DNA from 2 places in the Pseudomonas sp. 18-147 genome. Region 1 is predicted to be linked to the other one. Evidence: predicted binding sites of a transcription regulator. Region 1 holds the regulator's gene; the other holds the start of a gene.
What was found. The regulator FliA, encoded in region 1, starts transcription of late flagellar genes. The targets are predictions, from matches to a motif close to CTAAAGTTTNNNNNNNNNNNGCCGNTAA.
Positions count from the first base shown of each region.

Region 2: a site for FliA is predicted at 3,746-3,773, ahead of ACM0M4_RS25360 (methyl-accepting chemotaxis protein). Genes of this name have one in related genera too.

Region 1 is NZ_CP182296.1:4,147,647-4,162,516, reverse strand. Features, by position in the region: gene flhA (flagellar biosynthesis protein FlhA) at 1-119, shown strand, start outside; gene flhF (flagellar biosynthesis protein FlhF) at 203-1,492, shown strand; gene fleN (flagellar synthesis regulator FleN) at 1,631-2,473, shown strand; gene fliA (RNA polymerase sigma factor FliA) at 2,470-3,213, shown strand; gene ACM0M4_RS19685 (chemotaxis response regulator CheY) at 3,315-3,689, shown strand; gene ACM0M4_RS19680 (protein phosphatase CheZ) at 3,709-4,497, shown strand; gene ACM0M4_RS19675 (chemotaxis protein CheA) at 4,698-6,959, shown strand; gene ACM0M4_RS19670 (protein-glutamate methylesterase/protein-glutamine glutaminase) at 7,013-8,119, shown strand; gene ACM0M4_RS19665 (flagellar motor protein) at 8,208-8,948, shown strand; gene motD (flagellar motor protein MotD) at 8,961-9,851, shown strand; gene ACM0M4_RS19655 (ParA family protein) at 9,946-10,734, shown strand; gene ACM0M4_RS19650 (CheW domain-containing protein) at 10,826-11,716, shown strand; gene ACM0M4_RS19645 (chemotaxis protein CheW) at 11,762-12,241, shown strand; gene ACM0M4_RS19640 (DUF2802 domain-containing protein) at 12,272-12,679, shown strand; gene ACM0M4_RS19635 (glutathione S-transferase family protein) at 12,713-13,399, opposite strand; gene ACM0M4_RS19630 (helix-turn-helix transcriptional regulator) at 13,508-14,479, shown strand; gene ACM0M4_RS19625 (hypothetical protein) at 14,570-14,870, shown strand, end outside.
Region 2 is NZ_CP182296.1:5,336,024-5,350,893, reverse strand. Features, by position in the region: gene ACM0M4_RS25375 (DUF1631 domain-containing protein) at 1-2,156, shown strand, start outside; gene ampD (1,6-anhydro-N-acetylmuramyl-L-alanine amidase AmpD) at 2,307-2,873, shown strand; gene ampE (regulatory signaling modulator protein AmpE) at 2,870-3,706, shown strand; gene ACM0M4_RS25360 (methyl-accepting chemotaxis protein) at 3,896-5,917, shown strand; gene ACM0M4_RS25355 (type III PLP-dependent enzyme) at 6,369-7,532, shown strand; gene ACM0M4_RS25350 (VOC family protein) at 7,648-8,073, shown strand; gene ACM0M4_RS25345 (phosphoethanolamine transferase CptA) at 8,129-9,931, opposite strand; gene ACM0M4_RS25340 (tetratricopeptide repeat protein) at 10,054-10,869, opposite strand; gene ACM0M4_RS25335 (Fe2+-dependent dioxygenase) at 10,872-11,552, opposite strand; gene piuD (TonB-dependent siderophore receptor PiuD) at 11,770-14,070, shown strand; gene ACM0M4_RS25325 (PepSY domain-containing protein) at 14,286-14,870, shown strand, end outside.

The DNA of each region.
Region 1 (14,870 bases):
TCCGCTCGATGATGTCGCGCTTCGCGCGGATGGCGGTGCCCAGCATGCATGTGCTGGCCTACCAGGAAATCCCGGACAACAAGCAAGTCACCATCGTCGCGACGGTGGGACAGAACTGAACGAGGGCTGCGCCGGCTCCAGGGCCGGCACACCGGGCAACCTGAGGTTGCCGGCAAGACTACTGAACTGAGGGGTTCGGGCAATGCAAGTCAAACGCTTCTTCGCCGCCGATATGCGCCAGGCCATGAAACTGGTCCGCGACGAACTGGGTCCGGACGCCGCGATTCTCGGCAACCGCCGGGTCGCCGGCGGCATCGAGCTGACCGCGGCGCTGGATTACCAGGCCCCGCCGGCGCCGAGCAAGCCCAACCCGGCGCTGGAAGTGGAGCTGCGCAAGACCCAGGCGCGGATCGCAGAGGCGCGCGCCGAGTTGACGGCGCGTCCGGCGGAAACCCAGCGCAAGGACCGTCAATTGTTCGCCGAGGAGAAGCCGGCGCGTCCGTCCCTGGCCGAGTCCATGACGGCGGCGCAGGCCAAGCCCCAGGCGGGCGGCCAGACCCTCGAGGCAATGCGTTTCGAACTGAACGGCCTGCGCGAGCTGATCGAGGTACAACTGGGTTCCATCGCCTGGGGCCAGTTGCAGCACCAGCGTCCGCAGCAGGCCAATCTCTGGCGGCGCCTGCAGCGCATGGGCTTGCCGGCGGAGCTGAGCAAGCCGTTGCTGGAGCGGGTCGCCGCGGTGGGCGATACGCGCCAGGCCTGGCGCATGCTGTTGGCGCACCTGTCGCGTGCCGTGCAGACCCCCGAGCAGGACCCGCTCGACGCGGGCGGCGTACTGGCCCTGGTCGGCCCGGCAGGTGCCGGCAAGACCACCACCCTGGCGAAGATGGCCGCGCGCTACGTCCTCAAGTACGGCGCCCAGAGCCTGGCGCTGGTGAGCATGGACAGCTACCGGATCGGCGCCCAGGAGCAGATCAAGACCCTCGGTCGGATCCTCAACGTACCGGTGACCCTGGTCGATCCCGGCCAGTCGCTGATCCAGGCCCTGGCGCCGCTGGCGCGCAAGCGCATGGTGCTGATCGATACCGCCGGCCTGCCGGCCAGCGACCCGGCATTGCGCATGCAGCTCGAGGCACTGGCGTCGCCGAGCCTGAACGTGAAGAATTACCTGGTGATGGCCACCACCAGCCAGAGCCAGGTGCTCAAGTCGGCCTACCAGACCTATCGGCACTGCGGGCTGGCGGGTTGCATCCTGACTAAGCTGGACGAGGCGGGCAGCCTCGGTGAATCGATGGCGCTGGCTATCGCCCAGCGTCTCCCGGTAGCCTATCTGGCGGATGGGCCGCGGATTCCGGACGACCTGCAGGTGGCGCGCAGTCACCAACTGGTCAGCCGGGCGGTGAGCCTGCAGGCACCGGAAGAGCCCAGCGAGGACGCCATGGCCGAGATGTTCGCCGGGCTCTACCAGCAACCGGCGCGGCGTGCCGGCTGAGGACGTGGGAAGAACCGCGCGTGGCGCGGGTGACGGAAGCGAAGGTGGCTTCCGCCGGGCCGGGAGCGATGGCGCATCGTTCCCGCCAAAACCGGAGAGCGCTGGAAGGGGCGTTCCGGGAAGACGACAACACAAGGTATGAAGCAGATGGGTAGCATGCATCCCGTACAGGTGATCGCAGTAACTGGCGGCAAGGGCGGCGTCGGCAAGACCAATGTGTCGGTGAACCTGGCACTGGCTCTGGCCGATCTCGGCCGTCGCGTCATGCTGCTGGATGCCGACCTCGGCCTGGCCAACGTCGACGTCCTGCTGGGACTCACGCCCAAGCGCACCCTGGCCGACGTGATCGAGGGACGCTGCGAACTGCGCGATGTCCTCCTCCTCGGTCCCGGTGGCGTGCGCATCGTTCCCGCGGCCTCCGGCACGCAGAGCATGGTGCACCTCTCGCCCATGCAGCATGCGGGGCTGATCCAGGCGTTCAGCGATATCAGCGACAACCTCGATGTCCTGGTCGTCGACACTGCCGCCGGAATCGGCGATTCGGTGGTCAGTTTCGTCCGCGCCGCGCAGGAGGTGCTGCTGGTCGTCTGCGACGAGCCGACCTCGATCACCGATGCCTACGCCCTGATCAAACTGCTCAACCGCGACCACGGCATGACCCGCTTCCGGGTCCTGGCCAACATGGCCCACAGCCCGCAGGAAGGACGCAACCTGTTCGCCAAACTGACCAAGGTCACTGACCGTTTCCTCGACGTCGCACTACAGTATGTAGGTGTCATCCCTTACGACGAGTCGGTACGCAAGGCCGTGCAGAAACAGCGAGCCGTATACGAGGCATTCCCCCGCTCGAAGGCGTCCCTGGCCTTCAAGGCGGTCGCGCAGAAGGTCGATAGCTGGCCGCTGCCGGCCAACCCGCGCGGGCACCTGGAGTTCTTCGTCGAACGACTGGTCCAACACCCCGCGACAGGTTCGGCCGTATGACAGCGGCCTCTGGAGTGCGTATGTATAGCAAGGCGCAAGCGCAGAACTCCCAGGAGCAACTGATCCAGCGTTACGCACCACTGGTCAAGCGCATCGCCTATCACCTGCTCGGCCGCCTGCCGGCCAGCGTGCAGGTGGAGGACCTGATGCAGGCCGGCATGATCGGCCTGCTCGAGGCCGCGAAGAAATACGACGCCGGCAAGGGCGCCAGCTTCGAGACCTATGCCGGCATCCGTATCCGCGGGGCCATGCTCGACGAGGTCCGCAAGGGCGACTGGGCGCCGCGTTCGGTGCACCGCAACACGCGCATGGTGACCGACGCGATCCGCGCGATCGAGGCGAGAACCGGACGCGACGCTAAAGATCACGAAGTTGCTGCCGAACTCCAATTGAGCCTCGAAGATTACTACGGCATCCTCAGCGACACGCAGGGCAGCCGCCTGTACAGCTTCGACGACCTGTTGCAGGACGGCGAACATGGATTGCCGGAAGACACCAGCCTCAGTCACAACGAACCGATCCACGGCCTGCTCGACGAACGTTTCCAGGCGGCCCTGGCGGATGCCATCGCCAAGTTGCCGGAGCGCGAGCGCCTGGTGCTGGCGTTGTATTACGACGAGGAACTCAACCTCAAGGAGATCGGCGAGGTACTGGGCGTCAGCGAATCGCGGGTCAGCCAGTTGCACAGCCAGTGCGCCGCGCGTTTGCGCGCGCGCCTGGCCGATTGGCGGTCGGCCTGAACCGGCCTCGACCGCAGCTTGTAACCGTTAACGCAAAAGAATGTGTGGCGCGTCCCCTGGGGCGCGCTCTGGTCTGTACGGAGGTTTACTTGGACAAGAACATGAAAATTCTCATCGTGGACGACTTTTCCACGATGAGACGCATCATCAAGAACCTCTTGCGGGACTTGGGCTTCACCAATACCGCCGAGGCCGACGACGGCACCACGGCGCTGCCGATGCTGCACAGCGGCAATTTCGACTTTCTCGTCACCGACTGGAACATGCCGGGCATGACCGGCATCGATCTGCTGCGCGCGGTTCGCGCCGACGAGCGCCTCAAGCACCTGCCGGTGCTGATGGTCACCGCCGAGGCCAAGCGCGACCAGATCATCGAAGCGGCCCAGGCCGGGGTCAACGGCTATGTGGTCAAACCCTTCACCGCTCAGGTCCTGAAGGAAAAGATCGAGAAGATTTTCGAGCGGGTCAACGGCTGAAGCCGGCCAAGAGGGTGTCATGGTGCTTGGTAACGATTCCACGGGCGACGAATTCGAATCGACCCTGAAAAAACACGCGCGCGAACTGGTGGACTGTCTCGAACGGGGGCACTTCCAGCAGGCGGTGCAATTGATCCAGGAGCTCAGCCAGGCCAGGGACCGTGGCCTCTACCAGGAAGTGGGCAAGCTGACCCGCGAACTGCACAACGCCATCGTCGATTTCCAGATCGACCCGCATTCCCCCCACGCGCAGGAAATGTCGCAGATCGCCGATGCCACCGATCGTCTTTCCTACGTGGTGGAAATGACCGAGAAGGCCGCCAACCGGACCATGGACCTGGTGGAGCAGAGCGCCCCGCTGGTCAACCAACTGGGCGACGATTCGCGGGAGCTGCACCAGGAGTGGCAACGCTTCATGCGCCGGGAAATCGACGCTGACGGCTTCCGCGAGCTGGCCAAGCGCATCGAACAGTTCCTCGTGCGCAGCGGCGAGAACGCCGGCCAGTTGTCCTCGCAGCTCAATGACATCCTGCTGGCGCAGGATTACCAGGACCTGACCGGCCAGGTGATCAAGCGTGTCACCAAGCTGGTCACCGAGGTCGAGAGCAACCTCGTGAAGCTGGTCTGGATGGCCGGCCAGGTGGACCGTTACGCCGGAATCGAGCACGACCACGTGAGCATGCGCCACCAGGCCGCGCTGGAGCGTTCGGCCAAGGGCGAGGGGCCGCAGGTCGCCGCGGAAAAACGAGAGGATGTGGTGTCCGGGCAGGATGACGTGGACGATCTGCTGTCCAGCCTGGGTTTCTGACCCGCCCGGCTCAAGACTGCGGCATCGCTGCCGTTAAGTAAGCATTGAACGCTGGCATCCGCGGGCTGCTGGCACAGCCTTCGTCATGCCGGTGATCCCGGCGGGCGGGCTGAAGTCGGTCCGGAAAGCCGGGCCGGTATTTCCGGCAGGACAGCGGTCCTGCCGATCCTTTCGAGTAACACGTCTCTGGGAGCAGCCGAATGAGCTTCGACGCCGATGAAGAAATCCTCCAGGACTTCCTGGTTGAGGCCGGCGAGATTCTCGAGCAATTGTCCGAGCAACTGGTCGAGCTGGAGAGCCGGCCGGACGACATGGACCTGCTCAATGCCATTTTCCGTGGGTTCCATACGGTCAAGGGCGGTGCCGGCTTCCTCCAGCTGAACGCGCTGGTGGAATGCTGCCACATTGCGGAAAACGTCTTCGATATCCTGCGCAAGGGCGAGCGGCGCGTCAGCTCCGAACTGATGGATGTGGTGCTGCAGGCGCTGGATACGGTCAACGCGATGTTCGACCAGGTGCGCGAGCAGTCCGAACCGACCCCGGCGACGCCCGAGCTGCTGGCGGCCCTTGCCCGCCTGGCCGAGCCTGAGGGCGCCGCGCCTGCGGAACCTGTGCAAGCGCCGCCGGCGGCCGTTCCGCCAGCCGAGCCTGCGGCGCCGCCGGAAGCGCCCGCGCAGAGTGTCTCCAGCGATATCACCGACGACGAGTTCGAGCAGTTGCTGGATGCTCTCCAGGGCGACGAAGCGCCGGCTTCCGCCGTTGCAGAAGCGCCCGCGGCTCCCGCTGGCGACGAGATCAGCGACGCCGAGTTCGAGGCGTTGCTCGACCAGTTGCACGGCAAGGGCAAGTTCGTCCCGCCGGCGGTCTCGGCCGAGCCTGCGCAAGTCCCCGCCGAGGCGGTCGAGCCGGCCGCGGCTGCCGCTGGTGACGATATCAGCGACGACGAGTTCGAGGCGCTGCTCGACGAACTGCACGGCAAGGGCAAGTTCGGCGATGTCCCGGAAGCCGCCGGCACACCCGCCGCACCGGCTGCCGCGGCTCCAGCGGCTGCGCCGGCGGAGCAGGGCAAGGCGCCGGCCGCCGCGGGCGGCGATGAGATCAGCGACGACGAGTTCGAGTCGCTGCTCGACGAACTGCACGGCAAGGGCAAGTTCAACGGCGCCTCCGAGGCCGTGGCGGCCGCCGCGGCGGTAGCCAAGAACATCGCGGCGAAGAGTCCCGCGGCGAAACCGGTCGCTCCGGCCAAGGCCGCCGCCGCGCGTCCGGCGGCGCCCGACAGGCCCGCGGCAAGCGAGGCGGAGACCACCGTGCGGGTGGATACGGCGCGTCTCGACGAGATCATGAACATGGTCGGCGAGCTGGTGCTGGTGCGTAACCGCCTGGTGCGCCTGGGCCTGAACAGTGGCGACGAGGCCATGGCCAAGGCCGTGGCCAACCTCGACGTGGTCACCGGCGACCTGCAGATGTCGGTGATGAAGACCCGCATGCAGCCGATCAAGAAGGTCTTCGACCGCTTCCCGCGCCTGGTTCGCGACCTGGCGCGGAACATGAAGAAAGAGATCAACCTGGAGCTGGTGGGCGAAGAGACCGACCTCGACAAGAACCTGGTCGAGGCCCTCGCCGATCCGCTGGTGCACCTGGTGCGCAACGCCGTCGACCACGGCATCGAGAGTCCGGAGGAGCGCGAGGCCGCCGGCAAGCCGCGGGTCGGCCAGGTGGTGCTGTCGGCGGAGCAGGAGGGCGACCACATCCTCCTGATGATCACCGACGACGGCAAGGGCATGGACGCCGAGGTGCTGCGCAACAAGGCGGTGGAGAAAGGCCTGCTGGAGCGCGACGCGGCGGACCGCCTGACCGACCTGGAGTGCTACAACCTGATCTTCGCCCCGGGTTTCTCGACCAAGACCGAGATTTCCGACGTGTCCGGCCGCGGCGTCGGCATGGACGTGGTGAAGACCAAGATTTCCCAGCTCAACGGCACGGTCAACGTGTTCTCGCAGAAGGGGTCCGGCTCGAAGATCGTCATCAAGGTGCCGCTGACCCTGGCGATCATGCCTACCCTTATGGTGATGCTGGGCAGCCAGGCGTTCGCCTTCCCGCTGGTCAACGTCAACGAAATCTTCCATCTTGACCTGTCGCGCACCAATGTCGTGGATGGCCAGGAAGTGGTGATCGTCCGCGACAAGGCTTTGCCGCTGTTCTACCTCAAGCGCTGGCTGGTGCCGAGCGCGGCCCACGAGGAGCAGGGCGAGGGGCACGTGGTGATCCTGTCGGTCGGCACCCAGCGCATCGGTTTCGTCGTCGACCAGTTGGTGGGACAAGAAGAAGTGGTGATCAAGCCACTCGGCAAGATGTTGCAGGGCACCCCCGGCATGGCGGGCGCCACCATCACCGGGGACGGGCGCATCGCCCTGATCCTCGATGTGCCGAGCATGCTCAAGCGTTACGCACGGCGCATCTGACGCCGCGTATGGGTTTCCGGCGGCGCAGGAGCGTCGCCCTCTGAGGAGTAGCTATGGCAGTCAAAGTCCTGGTGGTGGACGATTCGGGGTTCTTCCGCCGCCGTGTCTCGGAGATTCTCTCCGCCGATGGACAGATCCAGGTGGTCGGCACCGCCACCAATGGCCGCGAGGCCATCGAGCAGGCGCTGGCCCTGAGACCCGATGTGATCACCATGGATTACGAGATGCCGCTGATGGACGGCATCACCGCGGTACGCAACATCATGCAGCGTTGCCCGACCCCGGTCCTGATGTTCTCCTCGCTGACCCACGAGGGCGCGCGGGTGACCCTGGATGCACTGGACGCTGGAGCGGTCGACTACCTGCCGAAGAATTTCGAGGACATCTCGCGCAACCCGGACAAGGTCCGCCAGTTGCTCTGCGAGAAGGTCCTGACCATCGCCCGTAGCAATCGTCGCTCGATCAGCCTGCCGCCGCTGCCTTCGGCCACCTCGTCCAGCCATGCGCCGGCGTCGTCCTCCAGCGTCGGCGCGAGCGCGCGTGTTGGTGCCGGCGCGTCGCCGGCCCCGGCGTCGACCTCGGCGGCGCCGAAGCGCAAGGCCTACCGGCTGGTCGCGATCGGTACCTCCACCGGTGGACCGGTTGCCTTGCAGCGGGTGCTGACCCAGTTGCCGGCCAACTTCCCGGCGCCGCTGGTACTGATCCAGCACATGCCGGCGGCCTTCACCAAGGCCTTCGCCGAGCGCCTCGACAAGCTGTGCCGGATCAGCGTCAAGGAAGCAGAGGACGGCGACATCCTGCGTCCCGGCCTGGCGCTGCTGGCGCCGGGCGGCAAGCAGATGATGGTCGACGGCCGCGGCACGGTGCGCATCCTCCCCGGCGACGAACGCCTGAACTACAAGCCCTGCGTCGACGTGACCTTCGGCTCGGCGGCCAAGGCCTACAACGACAAGGTCCTGGCGGTGGTCCTCACCGGCATGGGCGCCGACGGACGCGAGGGTGCGCGCCTGCTCAAGCAGGGCGGCAGCCAGGTGTGGGCGCAGGACGAGGCCAGTTGCGTGATCTACGGGATGCCGATGGCCGTGGTCAAGGCCAACCTGGCGGACGCGGTGTACGGGCTCGACGACATCGGCCGGCACCTGGTCGAGGCGTGCCAGTAAGCGTGCGTGCAGGAATGAGGAGACTGCCTTCGATGGCCACCCACGTGACGACCTGCGCGCGCCTTCGCCAAGCCGAGGGGACGCGCTGATGGATGTGCTCAGCCTGGTCGGGATCATCCTGGCGTTCGTCGCCATCGTCGGCGGCAACTTTCTCGAGGGCGGCCACGCCGGAGCCCTGCTCAACGGTCCGGCGGCGCTGATCGTGATCGGCGGCACCCTGGCCGCGGCGCTGTTGCAGACTCCGGTGAACGTGCTCAAGCGCGGCCTGGGCATGCTCGGCTGGGTGTTCTTCCCGCCGCGCGAGGATCTTTCCGGGGGAATCGACCGGATCGTCTCCTGGAGCATGACCGCGCGCAAGGAAGGCCTGCTCGGCCTGGAGAGCATCGCCGATGCGGAGCCCGATCCCTATGCGCGCAAGGGCCTGCAACTGCTGGTGGACGGCGCCGAGCCGGAAGTCATCCGCAGCATCCTCGAGGTCGACCTGTTCACCCAGGAAAGTCGCGACCTGCAGGCCGCCAAGGTGTTCGAGAGCATGGGCGGCTATGCGCCGACCATCGGCATCATCGGCGCGGTAATGGGCTTGATCCATGTGATGGGCAACCTGGCCAACCCGGCGCAGCTCGGCAGCGGCATCGCCGTGGCCTTCGTCGCCACCATCTATGGCGTCGGCTTCGCCAACCTGCTCCTGCTGCCGATCGGCAACAAGCTGAAAACCCTGGTACTGCGCCAGTCGCGCTACCGCGAGATGCTCCTGGAGGGCCTGCTGTCCATCGCCGAGGGCGAGAACCCGCGTTCCATCGAGTTGAAGCTGCAAGGCTTCATGGACTGACCGGAGCCGAGCATGCAGCGCCGCCGTCGCCACCAGGAGGAACACGAGAACCACGAACGCTGGCTGGTTTCCTATGCCGACTTCATCACCCTGCTGTTCGCCTTCTTCGTGGTGATGTATTCGATTTCCTCGATCAACGAGGGCAAGTACAAGATCCTCTCGGAGACCCTCACCGGCGTGTTCAACCAGCCCGACCGCTCGTTGAAGCCGATTCCCATCGGCGACGAGCGGCCGCGCACCACCGAGCCGGAGCGCACCAGCGTCGAGGAGCAGCCCAGCGACAACGCGGCCAGCGCCGACTCGCTGGAGCGGATCGCCGACAGCGTGCGCGATGCCTTCGGCGACTTGATCGCCTCCGACCAGTTGAGCGTGCGCGGTAACGAGCTGTGGATCGAGATCACTCTCAATTCCAGCCTGCTGTTTCCCAGCGGCGATGCGCTGCCCAACGATGCCGCCTTCGATATCGTCGAGAAGGTCGCCAAGATCCTGGCGCCCTACAAGAACCCGATCCATGTCGAGGGCTTCACCGACGACGTGCCGATCCATAGCCCGCGCTATCCCACCAACTGGGAACTGTCGGCGGCGCGGGCGGCGAGCATCGTCCGCCTGCTCGGCAACGATGGGGTCGAGCCGTCGCGGATGGCTGCGGTGGGCTATGGTGAATTTCAGCCGGTGGCGGACAATGCCAGCGCCGAGGGGCGGGCGAAGAATCGCCGGGTGGTGCTGGTGATCTCGCGCAACCTGGAGGTGCGACGCAGCGTCAGCGGGGTCGGCAGCGGCAAGGCGCAACCGGATTCGGCGCTCCGCCACGCAGGCTCGGCAGCTGGCACGCAAGCTGCAGATACTGGCGGTACGCCGGCGCCCGCGTCGGCAACCGTCAATTCCCCGTCGCCTTCGCCATGAGCGCGCGAACCATGGTTTGCGTACGGGCGCCGGGGCCGAACTGGCCATTAGCGCGGCCCCAACCGGGTAGACCCATGCCAGGAAGAGTAGAGCAATGAAAGTCTGGGCAGTCGCCAATCAGAAAGGAGGGGTCGGCAAGACCACCTCGTCCATCGCCCTGGCCGGCCTGTTGGCGGATGCCGGCAAGCGCGTGGTCGTGGTCGACCTGGACCCCCACGGCTCGATGACCAGCTATTTCGGCTATGACCCGGACACCCTCGAGCACAGCGCCTTCGACCTGTTCCTGCACCAGGGCAACGTCCCCGAGGGGCTGCCGGCCTCGCTGCTGCGCAGCACCAGCAACGAACGCATTTCCCTGCTGCCGTCGAGTACCGCGCTGGCCACCCTGGAGCGCCAGTCGCCGGGCAAGAGCGGTCTCGGCCTGGTGGTCTCGAAGAGCCTGGCGCAGCTCTGGCAGGATTTCGACCATGCGATCATCGACAGCCCGCCGCTGCTCGGCGTGCTGATGGTCAACGCCCTGGCCGCCAGCCAGCACCTGGTGATCCCGGTGCAGACCGAGTTCCTCGCGGTGAAAGGGCTGGAGCGGATGGTCAACACCCTGGCGATGATCAACCGGTCGCGCAAACAGGCGTTGCCCTATACCATCGTACCTACGCTGTTCGACCGGCGGACCCAGGCTTCGCTGAGCACGCTGCGGATTCTCAACGAGAACTACCCGGACAACCTGTGGCAGGCGTTCATTCCCATCGATACCCGCCTGCGCGATGCCAGCCGGGCCGGGGTCACGCCGTCGCAGCACGACGGCAAGAGTCGCGGGGTGATCGCCTACCGCGCCTTGCTCAAGCATCTGCTGGCGCAGCAGCCGGCCACCCGGGTGGCCTGATGGCGCGCCGGTCGCCGCGCCGACAGGCGCATTCAAGCCGCACCGGAGTGCGGCCGATAACCGTTGTAGACCCCTGTCGCGGAATACCCACATGAGCGCCGCCACCGCCACCCGTTCGCAACTGGCCTTGCAGTCCTACCTGGATGCGTTGCTCCAGGAGGCCACTTTCGAGGACCTGGAACCTCTCGTCGAGACGCCGCCAGCGCCTGCGCCCGCGCCGTTGAAGCCTGTCGCGCTGGCGGTCGCCGAAGTGGCGACACCGGCCCCGGCGCTGGAAACGCTGCCGGTCGACCCCGGGTTCGACGAGTTCGAGGCCGCGGTGCTCGAGGAGCAGGTCCGCGATGCGCGCCTGGTTCCGCCGGCGCCGGCGGCCCTGCTCGACGAACCGACGACGTTGCGCGAGCTGCCGGTCGAGCCACGGCCCCACGAAGTCATCGAGTTGCGCGTGCCGAGCGCCCCGGCGAGCGTCGGCGAGCCGCCGCTGCTCGACCTGCCGCTGCTCGACGACGGTCGTCCGGCCTGGGCGGCGGAGCCCTTCGAGTGCCTGCTGTTCGACGTCGCCGGGCTGACCCTGGCGGTGCCGCTGGTGTGCCTCGGCTCGATCTATCCGCTGGAGAACCAGGAACTGACCCCGTTGTTCGGCCAGCCCGACTGGTTCCTCGGCATCCTGCCGTCGCAGGCGGGCAACCTGAAGGTGTTGGACACCGCACGCTGGGTGATGCCCGAACGCTACCGCGACGACTATCGCGACGGCCTCAAGTACGTGATCTCGGTCCAGGGCTACGAGTGGGGGCTGGCGGTGCACCAGGTGAGCCGCTCGATCCGCCTCGACCCGGCCGAGGTGAAATGGCGCAGCCAGCGTAGCCAGCGGCCCTGGCTGGCCGGCACGGTCATCGAACACATGTGTGCGCTGCTGGATGTGGCGGCGCTCGCCGAACTGATCGCCAGCGGCGCCGTCAAGCGCCTGCACGGCGACCATTGATAGACAGCTTCCGCCACTTGCGGCGGTTTTCGAGAGGTTAGGGGAATGAGCAAAGCCACCGCGCAAAGCGCCGAAGATCCGATCCTGCAGTGGGTCACCTTCCGCCTGGACAACGAGAGCTACGGCATCAATGTGATGCAGGTCCAGGAGGTGCTGCGCTACACCGAGATCGCCCCGGTGCCGGGCGCGCCGAGCTACGTGCTGGGCATCATCAACCTGCGCGGCAACGTGGTCACGGTGATCGACACCCGCCAGCGCTTCGGCCTGGACCCTGCGCCGGTCAGCGACAACACGCGGATCGTCATTATCGAGGCGGACAAGCAGGTGGTCGGCATCCTGGTCGACAGCGTCGCCGAGGTGGTCTACCTGAAGCAGTCGGAAATCGAGACCGCGCCGAACGTCGGCAACGAAGAGTCGGCCAAGTTCATCCAGGGTGTCTGCAACAAGAACGGCGAGCTGCTGATCCTGGTCGAGCTGGACAAGATGATGACCGAGGAAGAATGGTCGGAGCTGGGCAGCATCTGATGCGTTCTACCGACACGAGGGCCTGCTGAGATGGAGGTCGTCGCGCTGGCACTGGCGCTCGCCGCCTGCCTCGGCCTGGCGGCGGCGTGCCTGTGGCTGCGCCGTGAATTGCGCCGCCTGCAAGCTGCGCTGGCGCAGCAGGCGGAGGAGGGCGCCGCGCGCGAGCGCCGGCTCAAGGAGCTGAGCAAGCGCATCGAGTCCTACCAGCAGGTCAACGTGCGCATGGGCGAGGCCTTGCAGGACCTCGGCAAGCAACTCGCGCCGCTTCCCGACCGGGTCGCGCGCCTGGAGCAGCGCGATCCGACCACGCTGTCGTTCAGCCAGGCCGCACGCCTGGTCGGGCTCGGCGCCAGCGCCGAAGACCTGACCCAGGCCTGCGGTCTGTCGCAGGCCGAGGCCGAGCTGGTGGCGCGCCTGCACGAAGCCAAGGGCAAGTGACGGTCGCCGGCCCGGCGCTGGCGCTGGCGCTTTTCAGGCGAGCAGGCGGCTCGCCACTTCTGCCAGTGTCACCTCTCCCCTGAACTCCCCGCAGCTCTGCGCCGGCAGGCGATCCTCGATGGCATGGGCGAAGCGCACCGCCGGGTCCTGCTCCAGCTTCTCCAGGTGTCGATGCAGGCGCGGAAAGTCGTGTTGCAGGTCGAAGTAGCCCAGCTCCCGTCCCCAGCGAGCGGTACCCGCGAGGTAGGCGTCGGCCACGCTCGGCCCTTCGCCGGCCAGCCACTTGCGGTCGCCGAGCAGCTTGTCGATCCGGCCATAGGCTCGCGCCGCGCGCGTCAGCGCCCTTGCCGTCGTGGTTGCGTCGGCGTCCTCCAGATAGAACAGGGCTCCCCAGGCCGAATGGCATTCGGTATGCAGGAGGGCGAGGGCGAAGTTCAGTTCGTCGAACTCGGCGCTGCCCTGCGGATAACCGAGCTTCCTGCACAGGTCGCGCGCCGCCAGGTGCTGGAGAATGGCCAGGCTTTCGCTGAGCGCGCGGCCGTCCTCCAGGAGCAGGGTGGGCGTCTGGCGAGCCGGGTTCAGGCGCACGTAGGTGCGCTCGCCGGTCTCCAGCGGCATCTCGATCCGACACAGGCGATAGGGGCGGCCGAGCCACTCGAGGGCCACGATCGAGCCGAAGGAACAGCCGTGGGGTACGCCATAAAACAGTACAGGTTCCATTTTCCATCTCCGTTCAGGTAACGCACGTTGCGCATCGCAACCGGGCTGAACGCAGGGTAGGGGGGATATAGGCTATATTCGGTCCTGATTTTTCCGGTGGATCGAAAAATGTCCAAGCCCACGGTGCGCGTGCTCGCCCTGCTCGAACTGCTGCAGAGCCACGGCCAGCTCAGCGGTAGCGAGCTGGCCAGGCGCCTGGAGGTGGATGGACGGACGCTGCGTCGCTATATCGTCGCCCTCGAGGAGCTGGGCATACCCATCTCGGCGGAGCGCGGACGCCATGGCGGTTACCACCTGGTGGCCGGTTTCAAGCTCCCGCCGCTGATGTTCAGCGCGGAGGAAACCCTGGCCGTGTCCCTCGGCCTGCTGGCGGTGCGCAGTCTCGGCCTGGGCGAAAGCGAGCTGGCCCTGGAAAGTGCGCAGGCCAAGCTGAGCAGGGTGATGCCCGTTGCGCTGCGGCGGCGCCTCGTGGCGCTCCGCGAGACCGCCAGCCTGGACCTGGCCCGCGCCCGGGCGGGAACCAGTGTGGCGGCGCTGGCGACCCTCGCCGAAGCCGCCCAGGTCCGTGCGCGGGTCGAGTTCCGCTATCGCGACCCGCAGGGCGCCGAAACCCTCCGCCAACTCGATCCCTACGGCCTGGCCTATCGCAACGGCTGCTGGTACGTCAGCGGTTTCTGCCACCTGCGCCAGGCGTTGCGCTCGTTCCGTCTCGATCGCCTGGACGCGCCGCGCATGCTGGCGGAGCGCTTCGAGCGACCGGCGGATTTCGATACCCTCCGCCACCTGCGGGAGAGCTTCGCCCGGATGCCGCGCGCCTACCCGGTGGAAATCCTGATGCGGGCGGCGAGGGAGCAGGTGGTCGCGGTGCTCGGCGAGCCCCTCGGTCTGCTCGCCGAGGTCGATGGCGGTACGCTGTTGCGCGCCAGCACCGACGACCTGGACTGGTTCGCCCGGCGCCTGTGCGGCCTGCCGTTCGACTTCGAGGTCAGGCAGCCGCTGGAGTTGCGCGAGCCGTTGAGGCGCCAGGCCGAGCGTGTCCTGCGTAACCTGGGCCAGGAGGAAGCTTCGGATCACAGGTAGGCATTTAGAGGAAAAGTCCTATTAATTGCGCGGCTGTCGCTTTCTAGAATCGGTCCTGGTCAACCCGCACGTTTCCAGGAGGCCACAAGGATGCCTGCAATACCCCTGCGCGCCATGGTGCTGTGCGCCAACCCCGGCCGTCTGCTCAGGTACGGAGCGCTGTTCAACCGCTGCGGCTACTTCCACCTGAGCTTGTGCCTGGACCGACGGGAGCTGCGGCGCTCCCTGGACCAGGGTTACCCGTACGACTATTGCCTCTACGACGGATTCCGCCTGGACCAGGGCTGCAAGGGCACGCTGGCGATGCTGGGACGCAGCGGCAGCATCCGGCGCTTCCTGCTGGTGGGCGAACTCGATTGCCGCGAGAAGCGTCTGTTGTTCGAGTGGAGCA
Region 2 (14,870 bases), 1.2 Mb from region 1:
GCGACAAGGCGGCGTTGCAGCTGAAACAGGCGTTGCAGGCGTTGTTCGACAACGCCGACGACACCCTCTTCGAAATGGCCGACCGAGCCACCAGCAACCTCGAACAGAACGCTTTCTTCGAAGCCATGCGCGACCTGCGCCTCAAGCGCAAGAGTATCGAGCGGGTCTACCTGCAGAAGGTCTTCGAGGAGTTCTCGGCGCTCAACCAGGTACAGTCCGGCAAATCCGTGCCGACCCTGGATACCGTGTCCTTCGACAGCCTCAGCCTGGTACAGAACGAGGAACTGGAGGAGTCCGTCGCGGTGGACGCGATGGTGGCGCGGGTGATGAGCCGCGATGCCACCGCGCTGGCCCACCTGAGCACCCGCCTGAACACCCTGGTCGGCCGGAAGGTCGACGAGAAGAGCAATCCCCTCGCTCCGCGTCCGCTGACCGCGGCTTTCCTCGATGCCTGCCAGGGGCTCGGCGTCGAGATCAAGGTCAAGCTGATCATTCTCAAGCTGTTCGAGAAGTACGTCCTGGCCCATTGCGACCAGTTGTACGCCGAGGCCAACCAGATCCTGGTTGCTGCGGGCGTGCTGCCGGAACTCAAATCCGCACTGCCGCGGCGTCAGCCCGCTGTCCGTCCCGAAGCGGTACGCGATGCCGGGACCCTGCAGGCACAGGCTGCGCTACTCGACGGCGGCCAGCAGGAAGTCTTCGGCGCGCTGCAGGAACTGCTGGCGCAGGTCCGCGACAATCCTTCCTTCTACCGTCGCGAAACGCCTGAGAATGCCGCGCCGATTTCCAGCAACGACCTGATGCGCCTGCTTTCCCACCTGCAGCAGCACCTGCCGGGCCCCGGCGCCGCGGAGTTCGACGTCCGCGACGGGGTCGACCAACTGCTCCAGCGGGTCAGCCACAAGAGCGGCCGTTCTCGGGTGGTCGGCCAGGTGGACGATGACGTCATCAACCTGGTGTCGATGCTGTTCGAATTCATTCTCGATGACCGCACCCTGCCTGATTCGCTGAAGGCCCTGATCGGTCGGATGCAGATCCCGATGCTCAAGGTGGCCCTGCTCGACAAGACCTTCTTCAGCCGCGGTAGCCATCCGGCGCGTCGCCTGCTCAACGAGATCGCATCCGCGTCGCTGGGCTGGGCCGAACACAATGATGCCCGGCGCGACAGCCTGTACCAGAAGATCGAACAGGTCGTGATGCGGCTGTTGAACGACTTCGTCGACGACCCGGCGATCTTCGCCGAGTTGCTGGAGGACTTCATTGCCTTCACCGGCGACGAGCGCCGCCGCAGCGAGCTCCTCGAGCAGCGCACCCGCGACGCCGAGGAAGGCCGCGCCAAGGCCGAACTGGCTCGGCAGGACGTGGAGCAGGTGCTGAACCAGCGACTGCTCGGCAAGGTCCTGCCGGAGGTGGTGGTGCGCCTGCTGCGGGATGCCTGGAGCAAGGTGATGCTGCTGATCTGCCTCAAGCATGGCAAGGCTTCGGCCGAGTGGCGGGAGGCCCTGGATACCATGGACGAGCTGATCTGGAGCGTCGGCCCGCATGACGATCCGCTGTCCCGCCAACAGTTGCTGGAGCGTGTGCCTGGCCTGCTCAAGGCGCTGCGTGAGGGATTGGCCAGCGCAGCCTTCGATCCGTTTTCCACCGGAGAATTCTTCAGCCAGCTGGAAACCCTGCATGTCCAGGGTCTGCAGCGCGACAAGCGCGGCGAGGCGGCGGTCGCGGACAGCCCCCTGCTCGACGAAGCGAGCCCGGGCACGGCCGCGGAAAAGCCCCGGGCGCCGGTCATGCTGCGGGTGGTCGAAGAAATCGTCCTGACCTCGCCGGACGCCGCCCCGGCGCCTGTTGAGAGCGAAGTGCGCCTGCCGGACAACGACGAGGCACTGCTGCGGGTCGATGCGCTGCGTGTCGGCAGTTGGGTGGAGATCCAGGAGGACGCCGAGCACAAGCTGCGCTGCAAGCTGGCGGCAGTGATCCGGCCCACCGGTCGCTACATCTTCGTCAATCGCACCGGGATGAAGGTCCTGGAAAAGACCCGCATGGGCCTGGCGGTGGAGTTTCGCCGGCAGGCGGTACGCCTGCTGGACGATGCCTTGCTGTTCGACCGGGCCCTGGAGTCGGTGATCGGCAACCTGCGGCGCCTCAAGGGCGCCTAGCCGCTTCTCGAGGACCCGGCGGATGCCGGGTCTTTTCTTTCTTGCGGGTAATACCTTTCCTCGACGCATGTCGAAGCGGCCGATCCAGAGCCCGCCTGATCGTCATTCCGGCGCCGCTGGATTAGAGTGGGGGCTCGTTCAGGAGCCCGTATGCATTTCGATTCCGTTACCGGCTGGGTCCGTGGCGTCCGCCACTGCCCTTCACCGAATTTCAACCTGCGTCCGCAAGGGGACGCGGTGTCGCTGCTGGTTATCCACAATATCAGCCTGCCGCCGGGACAGTTCGGCACCGGTAAGGTCCAGGCGTTCTTCCAGAATCGCCTGGACCCGAACGAACATCCCTATTTCGAGGAGATCCGCCACCTGACGGTTTCCGCGCATTTCCTCATCGAACGCGACGGCGCCATCACCCAGTTCGTCTCCTGTCACGACCGCGCCTGGCATGCCGGGGTTTCCTGCTTCGACGGTCGCGAGGCGTGCAACGACTTCTCCCTTGGCATCGAACTGGAGGGGACCGACACGGAACCGTACACGGACGCGCAGTACACTGCCCTGGCCGGGCTGACGCGGCTGTTGCGCGCGGCCTTCCCGGGGATCACCCCGGAACGCATCCAGGGCCACTGCGATATCGCCCCGGAGCGCAAGACCGATCCCGGCGAGGCTTTCGACTGGTCGCGCTACCGCGCCGGATTGACCGATTCCAAGGAGGAAACATGACGTTCCTGGTGTTGCTGCTGGCCCTTGCGCTGGAGAAGTTCTCCGGCTGGCGCCGGCGTATCCAGCGCGATGGCGCCTGGCTCGCCTGGCTGAGCCTGGTCGAGGACCTGCCCTCGGTGTCCCGCCGCTCCTGGCTGGGGCTGCTGCTCGCGGTAGTCCTGCCGTTGCTGCCGCTGGCCCTGTTGCTGACATTGCTGCAGCCGTTGGCCTATGGCTGGCTGAGCCTTCCGCTGCATCTTCTGGTGGTGGTCTACAGTCTCGGCCGCGGCGACGTCATGGCCGACCTCGGGCCGTTCCGCGACGCCTGGCGGCGCGAGGAGGCCCAGGCTGCCTTCCATGTCGCCGAACGCGATCTGGGGATCCTGGGCGGCAGCGAGAGCGAACTGATCGGCCGGGTGCACGGCCATCTGCTCTGGCAGGGCTACCAGAGCTTCTTCGCAGTGATCTTCTGGTATGCCTTGCTCGGCCCGGTGGCGGCCCTGGCCTATCGCCTGCTGGCACTGGCGCTGGAGCACGCCCGCCAGCCGGCGTTGCGCGAACAGGCGGCGCGCGTCCGGCATATCCTCGACTGGTTGCCGGTGCGTGCGCTGGTACTGAGCTTCGCCCTGGTCGGCAACTTCCTCGCGGTTATCCGCGTGCTGCTGCACTGGCTGCTGGCCTGGGACATCTCGGCGGCCGCGCTGCTGGGCAAGGCCGGACGGGTCGCCAGCGATGTCGAAGCGGTCGAACTGGGTGCCGCCGGCGTCGCCAGCCTGGATGCGCTCTGGCAATTGCTGGTGCGCGCGGCCGTGCTCTGGTACGCCGTGTTCGCCTTCTGCGCGCTGTTCCTCTGAGCGCAGCGACGGGGAATCCGCCTGCGATTCCCCGTTAACCTTAAGTTACAGAACACCAGGCCGATATCGGGTACACAGGTGAACGTGTCCGCATGATTTCGAAAGGCCATTACCGAGCGGACTCCGTGCGTCAATGTCGCCACGCGGCGGCATCTCTCAGAACGATAAGAACAATCAGGAGACGTCTGGGTGAAGACCGTACTCTATCCCGCCATCGCGCTGATGAACCGGCTCAGCTTCGGCATGAAGTTCGGCCTGATCAGCGTGCTGTTCTTCCTGCCGCTGCTGATCACCAGCTTCTATCTGGTGCGCGATGCCTATCGCCAGTTCAGCGACACCCGGATCGAACTGCAGAGCTTGACGCTGCTGGGTAGCGGACTTCAGATCCGGCGTAGCCTGGAGTCCCTCAACGATCTGTTGCAGATCAATGCGGTCATCGGCCAGTCCGGCAAGGCCGGCGATCTGGAAGCGCGCATCGCGGACGTCCAGAAGGGGCTGCGCGGGCGGCTCGAGGCGCTGGCGCCGCTCAGCGAGGATGGTGCGGCGGTAGCCGAATTCGAGGCCCAGCGCGACCGGTTGCTCAACGGCTTGCAGGCCGTGGAGGCCGAAGGGTCCCTGCAGGGCAAGGGCGCACGGGCGGAGAAGCTGCTCGGTAGCGCACAGGTATTCATCAAGTTGCTCATCGCCCAGGCCGGGCTCAGCCAGGACAGCCAGCGCCAGGTGCGCCAGCTCAGCGAGCTGGTCGGCTCGATAACGCCGGAGGTGACGGCGGCCATCAGCAAGGGGCGCGCCATCGGCGCCTACTCCCTGGGCCAGGGTTTCCTCAATTCGTCCTCCAGCGCGCGGCTCGACGAGCTGCTGCTGGAGTTCGAGAAACTGCACGGCGAGTATGGCCTGAAGCTGCAGGAGTCCCTGGCCGGCAGCCCACAGCTGCTCGAGGAGGCCGCCCAGGCCAGTCGCGAGACCCTGAAGAGCCTGGGGCAGTTGTTCGAGGACCGGGTGATCGTGGCCGAGACGCTGGATACCCCGTGGACGCAGTTCTACGATCAGGTCAGCGCGGCGATGGACAAGACCTACCAGCTCGACGACGCCGTTCTCGGCTATCTCGATACCCAGTTGCAAAAGCGCCTGCAACAGGTGCGCACGCAGATGCTGTTGCTAGTCGCCGCGCTGGCCGTGGTTTTCGCCGCGATCCTATACCTCTACGGCGGTTTCTACGTTTCCACCCGCGCCACCCTGAAGGATCTCGGGCGAATGATGGAGCGCGTCGCCGGCGGCGACATGACGGTCAGCTTCCAGGCCCGCAGCCGTGACGAGCTGGGCGAGCTGGGACAATCGTTCAACGAATCGGTGGCGAAGATCCACGACCTGATCGAGCGGGTCAGCCAGACCGTCGGCGAGGTCGAGCGGCAGACCCTGCGCGTCGAGTCGGTGTCGGCCGAAAGCAACCAGGCGGTAGCCGGGCAACGCAGCCAGATCGAGCAGGTGGCCACGGCGATGAACCAGATGGCCGCTACCGCCCAGGAAGTGGCGCGCAGCGCGGCGATGGCGGTGAGCAGCGCGAACAGCGTGAACCAGGAAACCCTCAGCGGGCGCAGCCTGGTCGAGTCGCAGGTGGGTAGCATCCAGCGCCTGGCCGGCGAGATCGACCAGTCGGTGGCGGCGATCAATCGCCTGGCCAGTGACAGCGCCTCGATCAGCCAGGTGCTGGATGTGATCAAGGGCATCGCCGAACAGACCAACCTGCTGGCGCTCAATGCGGCGATCGAGGCCGCTCGTGCCGGGGAGCAGGGGCGCGGTTTCGCGGTGGTGGCCGACGAGGTGCGCACGCTGGCCAAGCGCACCCAGCAATCCACTGCCGAGATCGAACAGATGATCCTGCGCCTGCAGGGCGGCGTCGATGCGGCGGTGAAGGCGATGGGCAGCAGCCACCATACCGCCGATGGCACGGTCAACGAGTCGGCGCAGGTGCAGCAGGCACTGGAGAATATCCTCGGCGCGGTGGGCATGATCGTCGACCAGAACCAGCAGATCGCCGCCGCCGCCGAGCAACAGACCGCCGTGGCCCACGATATCGACCAGAACATCGTCGAGATCAACCAGGCCGGCGAGCGCACCGCGGAAGGCGCCAGCCAGACCGAACGGGCCAGCCGCGAACTGGGCGCCCAGGTGACTCAGCTGAAACGCCTGATCGGCGCGTTCCGGGTGTAGGCGCAAGGGCTGCGCGGGACGTTTTTCATCCATCCGATTGAACGCTGGGCGGACGGGGACATCCCACTGTCATGCACATGGGGTAAAGGCTGAGCAGGTCAATCCGGCGGTGCGACAGGCGGAGGCGAAATCGCGGCATTTTTTTATTGATCTCGCGTCCCCTTGGTCCTAAAGTTCGCGCCCGAACGTCCATGCTGGAAACGATCCATCCGGCTCAAGTACTGACGACGAGAGATCGCCTTGTGGCAAGGCGACGTCCGCTGCTCAAGCGGCCAGGTCGTCGCGCGGGACACGCGCGCGACCTACCAGGATGAACAGGCGGTGGCTGCCGGCAGGCAGGTGATACTCGGCGACATGCCTTGGGAAGTAGGCGAACCAAAGTGGGGAAACGGATTAGACGTTCAGCTTCACCCCTACGAATCCATGTGTTTTGCCATTGGGAGTCCCAACCATGTCCATCAAGGTCGAGGATTATTTCGCCCCTGAAACCTTCCAGCGCATGAAGGCCTTCGCCGACAAGCAGGAAACCCCCTTCGTGGTCATCGACAAGCAGACCATCGCCGATGCCTACGACCAACTGACCGACTGCTTCCCCTTCGCCAGGATCTACTACGCGGTGAAGGCCAATCCCGCTACCGAAATCACCGAGCTGCTGCGCGACAAGGGTTCGAACTTCGATATCGCCTCGATCTACGAACTGGACAAGGTGATGAAGACCGGCGTCGGTCCGGAGCGCATCAGCTACGGCAACACCATCAAGAAATCCAAGGACATCCGCTACTTCTACGAGAAGGGCGTGCGCCTGTTCGCCACCGACTCCGAAGCCGACCTGCGCAACATCGCCAAGGCCGCTCCCGGCGCCAAGGTCTACGTGCGTATTCTCACCGAGGGCTCGACTACCGCAGACTGGCCGTTGTCGCGCAAGTTCGGCTGCCAGACCGACATGGCCATGGACCTGCTGATCCTGGCCCGCCAGCTGGGCCTGGAGCCCTACGGCATTTCCTTCCACGTCGGTTCGCAGCAGCGCGACATCTCGGTGTGGGACGCGGCGATCGCCAAGGTCAAGGTGATCTTCGAGCGCCTGAAGGAAGAAGACGGTATCGTCCTGAAGATGATCAACATGGGCGGCGGCTTCCCGGCCAACTACATCACCAAGACCAACGACCTGGAAACCTATGCGGAGGAGATCATCCGCTTCCTCAAGGAGGACTTCGGCGACGACCTGCCGGAAATCATCCTCGAGCCGGGCCGTTCGCTGATCGCCAATGCCGGCATCCTGGTCAGCGAAGTGGTGCTGGTCGCCCGCAAGTCGCGGACCGCCGTGGAGCGCTGGGTCTATGCCGACGTCGGCAAGTTCTCCGGACTGATCGAAACCATGGACGAGTCGATCAAGTTCCCGATCTGGACCGAGAAGCAGGGCGAGATGGAAGAGGTGGTGATCGCCGGCCCGACCTGCGACAGCGCCGACATCATGTACGAGCACTACAAGTATGGCCTGCCGCTGAACCTGGCGAGCGGCGACCGCCTTTACTGGCTGTCTACCGGCGCCTACACCACCAGCTACAGTGCGGTGGAGTTCAACGGCTTCCCGCCGCTGAAGGCGTTCTACCTCTAGCGCAGTCGCCTCTGCTACGAAGAGCCCCGCCTCGGCGGGGCTTTTTCATGTCGCTCTGGAAGCCTCGCGGCGCTCGTGTCAGCCTTGTTCGACAACCCATGACAAGGACGCCGACATGACAGGCAATGGTGTTTCCCTGGTGACCCTCGGGGTCGCCGATCTGGCCCGCTCCTCTCTCTACTACCAGGCGCTGGGCTGGCAGCCCTCTTCGGACGGCAACGAGCAGGTGGTATTTCTCAAGGGCCGCAACCTGGTCCTCGGCCTCTACGGACGCAGCGCCCTCGCCGAGGATGCGCAGGTGGAAGATCGTCCGACCGGCTTCGCGGCTATCACCCTGGCCTGCAACTGCGCCTCGCGGGATGAGGTGGACCGTCTGTTCTCCGCAGCTACGGCGGCCGGCGGGCAGGCGACCAAGATGCCGCAGGAAGTGTTCTGGGGTGGCTACTCCGGATATGTCGCCGACCCGGATGGACACCTTTGGGAAATTGCCTACAACCCGTTCTGGCCGTTCGACGAGCAGGGCAACCTGGTCTTGCCCTGAGGGCGCTACGGATGGAAAAACGCCCCGTTCGGCGGGGCGCATTCCTTGGTGGCGGTCAGCCTTCGTCCGGCTGACGGGACGGTGCGCGCGGCGTCGTTGGCGCGGGTCGTCCGGCCTGGGCTACCTGCTGCCCGGCGTCGGCCTTGTCCAGCGGCAGCTTGTCGAAGTCGCGCAAGCCATTGTGGGCATAGGGGTTGCCGATCCAGCGGACTTCATGCTGGAAGTCGTTGCTCACCAGGCTCTTGGTCGGATCGAAGAGGTCATAGTTGAGGCCGGCGAGGTCGGACCAGGTATGGATCAGGTCTTCGCTGCTGTAGCGTCGGTCGACCAGGGCCTGCAGGTCGCGCGGATGGGTCTGCTGCCAGCTGGGCGAAGTCCAGACCAGGAAGGGCACGGTGTACATGCCGCGGGTCGGGTCGCCTTCGTTGCGGCCGAGACGGTCGTGCGGGGCTTCGTCGAAGACTTCCTCGCCATGGTCCGAGAGGTAGACCAGGAAACCGTTCGGATCGCTGTTGGCGAAGCCCTTGATCAGGCTGGAGACCACGTAGTCGTTGTACAGCACGGCGTTGTCGTAGCTGTTGTAGACCTCCACCTGGTCATCGCTGAGGGCCGCCGGGGCGCCCTGGCGGTCGACGAAGCGAGCGTAGTCGGCGGGATAGCGGTACTTGTAGTTCATGTGGGTGCCGAGCAGATGGACCACGATGAATTTCTTCGGCGCCGGGTCGTCCAGCACCTTGGCGAAGGGCGCCAGCACCGCGCCGTCCAGCTGGCTGGCGTTCTGGCTGCGCTGGTTGTTCAGGTAGAACTGCGCATCGGTCTGCTGGGCGAAGGTCGTCAGCATGGTGTTGCGCTTGGTCATGGTCTGCTGGTTGGTGATCCAGAAGGTCTTGTAGCCAGCCTGCTTCATCAGGTTCATCAGCGACGGATCGGTGAGGAAGCGGTCGGGATGCTCCTGGTCAGCGAACGTCAACACCTGCTGCAGCACCTCGATGGTGTATGGCCGCGACGCCACCACGTTGTTGAATACCGTGAGGTTCCGGTTCGCGGCCTTCAGTGCGTCCAACTGCGGGGTCGTTTCGCGTGGATAGCCGTAGAGGCTCATGTGCTTGCGCGACGTGGATTCGCCGATCACCAGGACCAGCGTGCGCGGCGTATCGCCATTGGCATCGACGAGGTTCTTCAGCGGCGGTAGGGCCGCGTTCTTTTGCAACAGCGCCTGCATGCTGCCCAGTTGCTGGCGGTATTGCTGGTAGCCGATCAGCAATTGCCAGGGCACCGCCGGTTCCATGCGCGCCTGGACCTTGTCCAGGGCTTCGTCGAAGGGCCGGCCCTGGCTGACCAGTTGCTTGTAGAATGGATAACCGATGGTCGCGACGATCAGCAGCACCGCCACCGGCAGGGCGCTGAAGCGCGGCAGGTAGACTGGGCGCAGGCGGCGCCAGAGGAGGATGGCGACCAGGCTGTAGAGCACCAGGCCGAGAGTCATCCAGGGGTTGAAGTACTGGCTGAAATATTCGCTGGCCTCGGCGGTGTTCGACTCGAACATCACGAAGATCACGCTTTGCGAGAATTCCTGGTGATAGATGCCGAAATAGCTCAGGCCGACCAGCGAGGCGGCCCACAGCACCAGCCCGATGACGGCGGCCAGCGGCTTGGTCCAGCGCGGGAACAGCAACACCGGCGCAAGCCAGATGGTGCTCAGCACCATGGCGTTGCGGAAACCGGAGAAACCGCTGTTGCCGGAGGTCAGCAGGAGCAGTTGGGTGATGCCGGAGAAGAACCAGAAGAACAGGAACAGCCAGCCCAGGCCGGCCCAGTCGATGCGATTGCGCGTAACGCTTGGTGGAGTGGGGGACACGATAGCCTCGTACGATGGACCGGAGGCGCGATCGTCGCTCGCCTCGATGAAGCGGCGAGGGTAGGGAAAGGCTTGTCAAAAAAGTGTTATGTGGGTGTGAACAAAGGGTTGGGCGTTGTTCGTCAGACGGGCAGTCGTGCGTACCCGTGACGTTCGAGCGCCTGTTCCAGAGCCTCTCGATCGGTGTCGTCGCCCAACTGCGCCGCGCGTCGGTAGTAGGCCAGCGCCAGGCTGCGGAACGGCGGGTGGGCCGACTGCTCCAGGCCATGGCGGGCACTGCGCAGGAAGTTCAGGTTGCCGCCTTCGAGGGCACGCCGGAGCCAGGTTTCGGCTTCGGCATGGCGGCCCGAGGCGCTGAGCATCGCGGCGTGGCTGAACTGGCCGCGAAAATCGCCGCCCTCGGCGGAACGTCGATACCAGTGCGCAGCTTGCGCCAGGTCGCGAGCGACCACCAGGCCTTCTTCGTGGTAGCGCCCCACCAGGTTCATCGATTTCGCGTGGCCCTGCTCGGCCGCTTGCCGATACAGCGCATAGGCGCGCGGCTGGTCCTGGGACACGCCGCGGCCGGTGGCGTGGAGATTGGCCAGGTTGTAGCGGGCCCAGTCAAGGCCGGCCTGGGCGGCGATCCGATAGTGGACGGCTGCCGCGGCTGGATCCGCCGGGCCGCCCCAGCCATGTTCAAGACAGCGAGCGAGCATATTGCGCGCCATTGCGTGGCCGCGTTCGGCGGCGATCGTGAACCAGGTCCGCGCCAGGGTCGGGTCGCGCTGGATGCCTTGGCCGTCCAGAAGGATCTGTCCGAGCAGGGCCTGGGCTTCCGTCAGGCCCTCGCGCGCAGCGCCAAGGATGGCCTGGGCAACCTCGCCCGGGGTACCGGCCAGTTGTGCGGCGAAACCTTCGGCGTCCAGCGCGTCGTGACGAAGCAGCAGGTGGCGCATGTTCAGAGTTCCGACCAGCGCCGCAGGAGATTGTGGTAGGTACCGGTGAGGCGGATCAGCGAGGGATGGTCGGGGACGTCGCGGGTGAGTCGCTGGATCGACTGGTCCATTTCGAATAGCAGGGTGCGCTGGCTGTCTTCGCGGACCAGGCTCTGGGTCCAGAAGAACGAGGCGTAGCGCGCGCCGCGGGTGACCGGATTGACCTTGTGCAGGCTGGTGCCGGGGTAGAGCACCAGATCGCCGGCGGGCAGCTTCACCTGTTGCAGGCCGTAGGTGTCCTGGATCACCAGTTCGCCGCCGTCATAGTCCTCCGGGTCGCTGAAGAAGAGGGTCGAGGACAGGTCGGTACGGACCCGCTCGCGGCCGCCATGGACGTCGCGCACGGCGTTGTCGATGTGGAAGTCGAACGAGCCCCCGCCGGTATAGCAGTTGAATAGCGGCGGGAAGACCTTGAGCGGCAGGGCGGCGGACATGAACAGGGGATGGTTCCACAGGCGCTGCAGCATGGCTTCGCCGATCTCCCGGGCCAGCGGGTGGTCCTGCGGCAGTTGCAGGTTGTGCTTGGCCTTGGCCGATTGGTAGCCGGCGGTCGCCTTGCCGTCGGCCCATTCCGCCTGCTCCAGGGCTGCGCGGATCCGGGAGGCTTCCTCGGCGGTGAAGATGGCGGGAATATGCAGCAACATGGCGCTGTCCATGAAGGCGAAATGATTGCCAATGATATTGATTTGCATTGGCCATGTAAAACCGCCAAATGTTTCAGACGAGCGAGATGGGAAAAAATGTAATGAGAAAATTGTAAAGAATGTAAATTCCTGTCGAATGCGAATCCGTAATAATTGATAACAATTCTGATCTGCAATAAATTCCGCGACCTTCACAGCTCCCGGGGAGGGGTTTCGAATGTCGCGTCAGTCCACGGATACCGCCGTTTCTTCGCAACGTCTGCTGGCTTCGGCCATCGGTGTGGCCATCACCGCCATCGCCGCACCGCAGGCAGCCCACGCCGACGAGGCCGGGCAGAAAAAGACCGACAAGGACCGCGTACTGTCGCTGGATGCGGCCACCATCGTCGGCGAGCAGCAGGACGAAACCACCTACAACGTCGACCGCTCGGCGTCGAAGAAGTACACCGCGCCGCTCTTGGATACGCCGCGCTCCGTCACGGTAGTACCAAAGCAGGTGATCAAGGATACCGCCGCCGTGTCTCTCCAGGATGCACTGCGTACCGTTCCAGGTATTACCTTTGGCGCGGGCGAGGGCGGCAATCCCACCGGTGACCGGCCATTCATTCGCGGCTTCGATGCGCAAAGCGATACTTACGTCGATGGTGTACGCGATACTGGTGCACAGACCCGCGAGATCTTCAACCTTGAGCAGATCGAGGTCAGCAAGGGCCCTAACTCGGCATTCGGAGGACGGGGCTCGGCCGGCGGCAGCCTCAATCTCGTCAGCAAGCAGGCCAAGGCTGGGAACTTCATCGATGGAGGCTTCACCTATGGTTCTGACCAGACTCGCCGCTACACCCTGGACCTCAACCAGGAATTCCTCGATGGCAATGCGGCATTCCGGCTGAATCTTCTCAAGCACGATGCCAATGTCGCGGGCCGCGATGAAGTCGATGTCAGTCGCTGGGGCGTAGCGCCGTCGCTCACCTTCGGTCTTGGCTCGCCGACCCGAGTGACCGTCAGCCATTATCACCTGGAAAGTGACGATACCCCGGATTCGGGCATTCCCTATGCCAAGAGTAGCGATCGCAGCAAGCACAATCCGGACAAACCGGTGAATGTCGATCGAGGCAATTTCTATGGGCTGACGGGGCGCGATTTCCAGAAGAGCCGCATCGATACCAGTACCATCACCGTTGAGCATGATCTGACTGACAGCCTCACTATTCGCAATACCTCGCGTTACGGCAACAGTCATCAGGACTATCTGTGGACACAACCGGATGACAGCCAGGGCAACATCAACAATGGCTCGGTCTGGCGCCGCCAGAACAATCGGGTAAGTACCACCACCACAGCAGTCAACCAGACTGACCTGTTTGGAGAGTTCTACCTGGGTGGCTTCAAGAACAGCTTCAGCACCGGCCTGGAGTTCAGCCGAGAAGACAGCAAGCGCGATGGGTATACCGTCGATACCAATACCGGCCTGGGCAGCAACAAGTGCAATCCATCGCTGATCGGGGCGCCTAGCGGCTATAACTGCACTAGTCTGGAAAATCCCAATCCGCACGATCCATGGAATGGCAGTATTACCCGGAAATATGCGCCGCTGAATACGGTCGGCACCACCAAGGCAATATATGCGTTCGACACCATCGACCTGAACGAGCAGTGGCAGGTCAATATTGGCGCGCGCTTCGATAGTTTCGAAACTACGGCGAAGAACCACGGTGTAAGACCCGCTACCAAACTCAGCGACAAGTCGAGCTTCTGGAACTGGCAGGCAGGCTTGGTGTGGAAGCCTGTACCCAACGGCAGCATCTATGCGTCCTACGCCACTTCGGCTACGCCGCCGGGTAGCATGCTCGATAATGGGGATACCTCGAATGCTGTCGACGGGTTCGCCATCAGCAACAACCTTGAGCCGGAAGAAACCACGAACTACGAGCTTGGTACCAAGTGGGCTTTCTTCAACGAGCGGCTGGAGCTGAGTGCCGCGATCTTCCGCACCGACAAGGACAATACCCGCATCCTGGTCGCCAACCAGACCTACGACAACGCCGGACAATCCCGCGTCGACGGCGTGGAGTTGAGCGCCAGCGGCAAGCTGACCGAGAAGTGGAAGGTGTTCGCGGGCTACAGCTACCTGGACAGCGAGTTGGTCGATGCCGGTAAGGCTGGGCGTAACGGCAATGTGAACGCATCGGCGGCTTCCAACAACGGCAACGAGATGCCAAATACGCCGAAGAACAGCTTCAGTCTCTGGACCACCTATGACATCTTCCCGAAGACCACCATCGGCGGCGGGGCTTTCTATGTCGACAAGGTCTATGGCGACGTTGGCAATACCGTCTATGTCCCCGATTACTGGCGCTATGACGCAATGGCCAGCTACAAACTGAGCAAGAACGTCGATTTCCAGTTGAACGTGCAGAATGTGTTCGACAAGAAGTACTTCGACAAAGCCTATGCGGCGCACTATGCGTCCCAGGCCGCTGGAAGGACGATACTGTTCAGCACCAACTTCCACTTCTGACTGCCGCTCTCGCTCCCCACGAAAGCCCCATTCCCCCTGCGGGATGGGGCTTTCCCGCATCCAGGTGGGTAAATAGAGCGTAAAGAACGTTAATTCGACTTTATCGCAACTGATTATCAAATAGAATTGCCCGCCGACGTCCTCGTGTCGTCTGACCGGCGCTTGGCGTCGGTGTAGTCCCGTTGTTGCCGCGCGGCGGCCGTGAAGGTGATCCTGTGAAGAAAGTCTGGTTCCAGTTGCATTGGTTCTTCGGCATCAGCGCTGGCCTGGTGCTGGCGCTGATGGGCGTCACCGGAGCGACCCTGTCGTTCCAGGACGAGCTGATGCGCGCGCTCAACCCTGACGTGCTGGTGGTGCAGAAGCGCCCCGAGGGTGTGCTGCCGCTGGACGAACTGGTGCGCCGTATCGAAGGTGCCGAGCCGGGGCGGAAAGTGGCCTTCGTCTGGGTCGAGATGGACAGCGACAAGGCCGGGCGGATCTTCTATACCCCGCCGCCGGGACAGCGCCGCGGCGAGTCGCGCTGGATCGATCCCTACACCGGGGCTTTCGTCGGCGAGCCACGCGGCGAGGGTTTCTTCAACCTGATGATGCAACTGCACCGGTTCCTCGCCATGGGCGAGTACGGCAAGCAGGTCACCGCCGCCTGCACCCTGATCCTGATCTTCTTCTGCCTGTCCGGTCTCTACCTGCGCTGGCCGCGCAAGGTTTTCGACTGGCGCGCCTGGCTGACCCTCGACTGGTCGCGCAAGGGGCGCAGTTTCAACTGGGACCTGCATGCCGTGGCCGGCACCTGGTGCCTG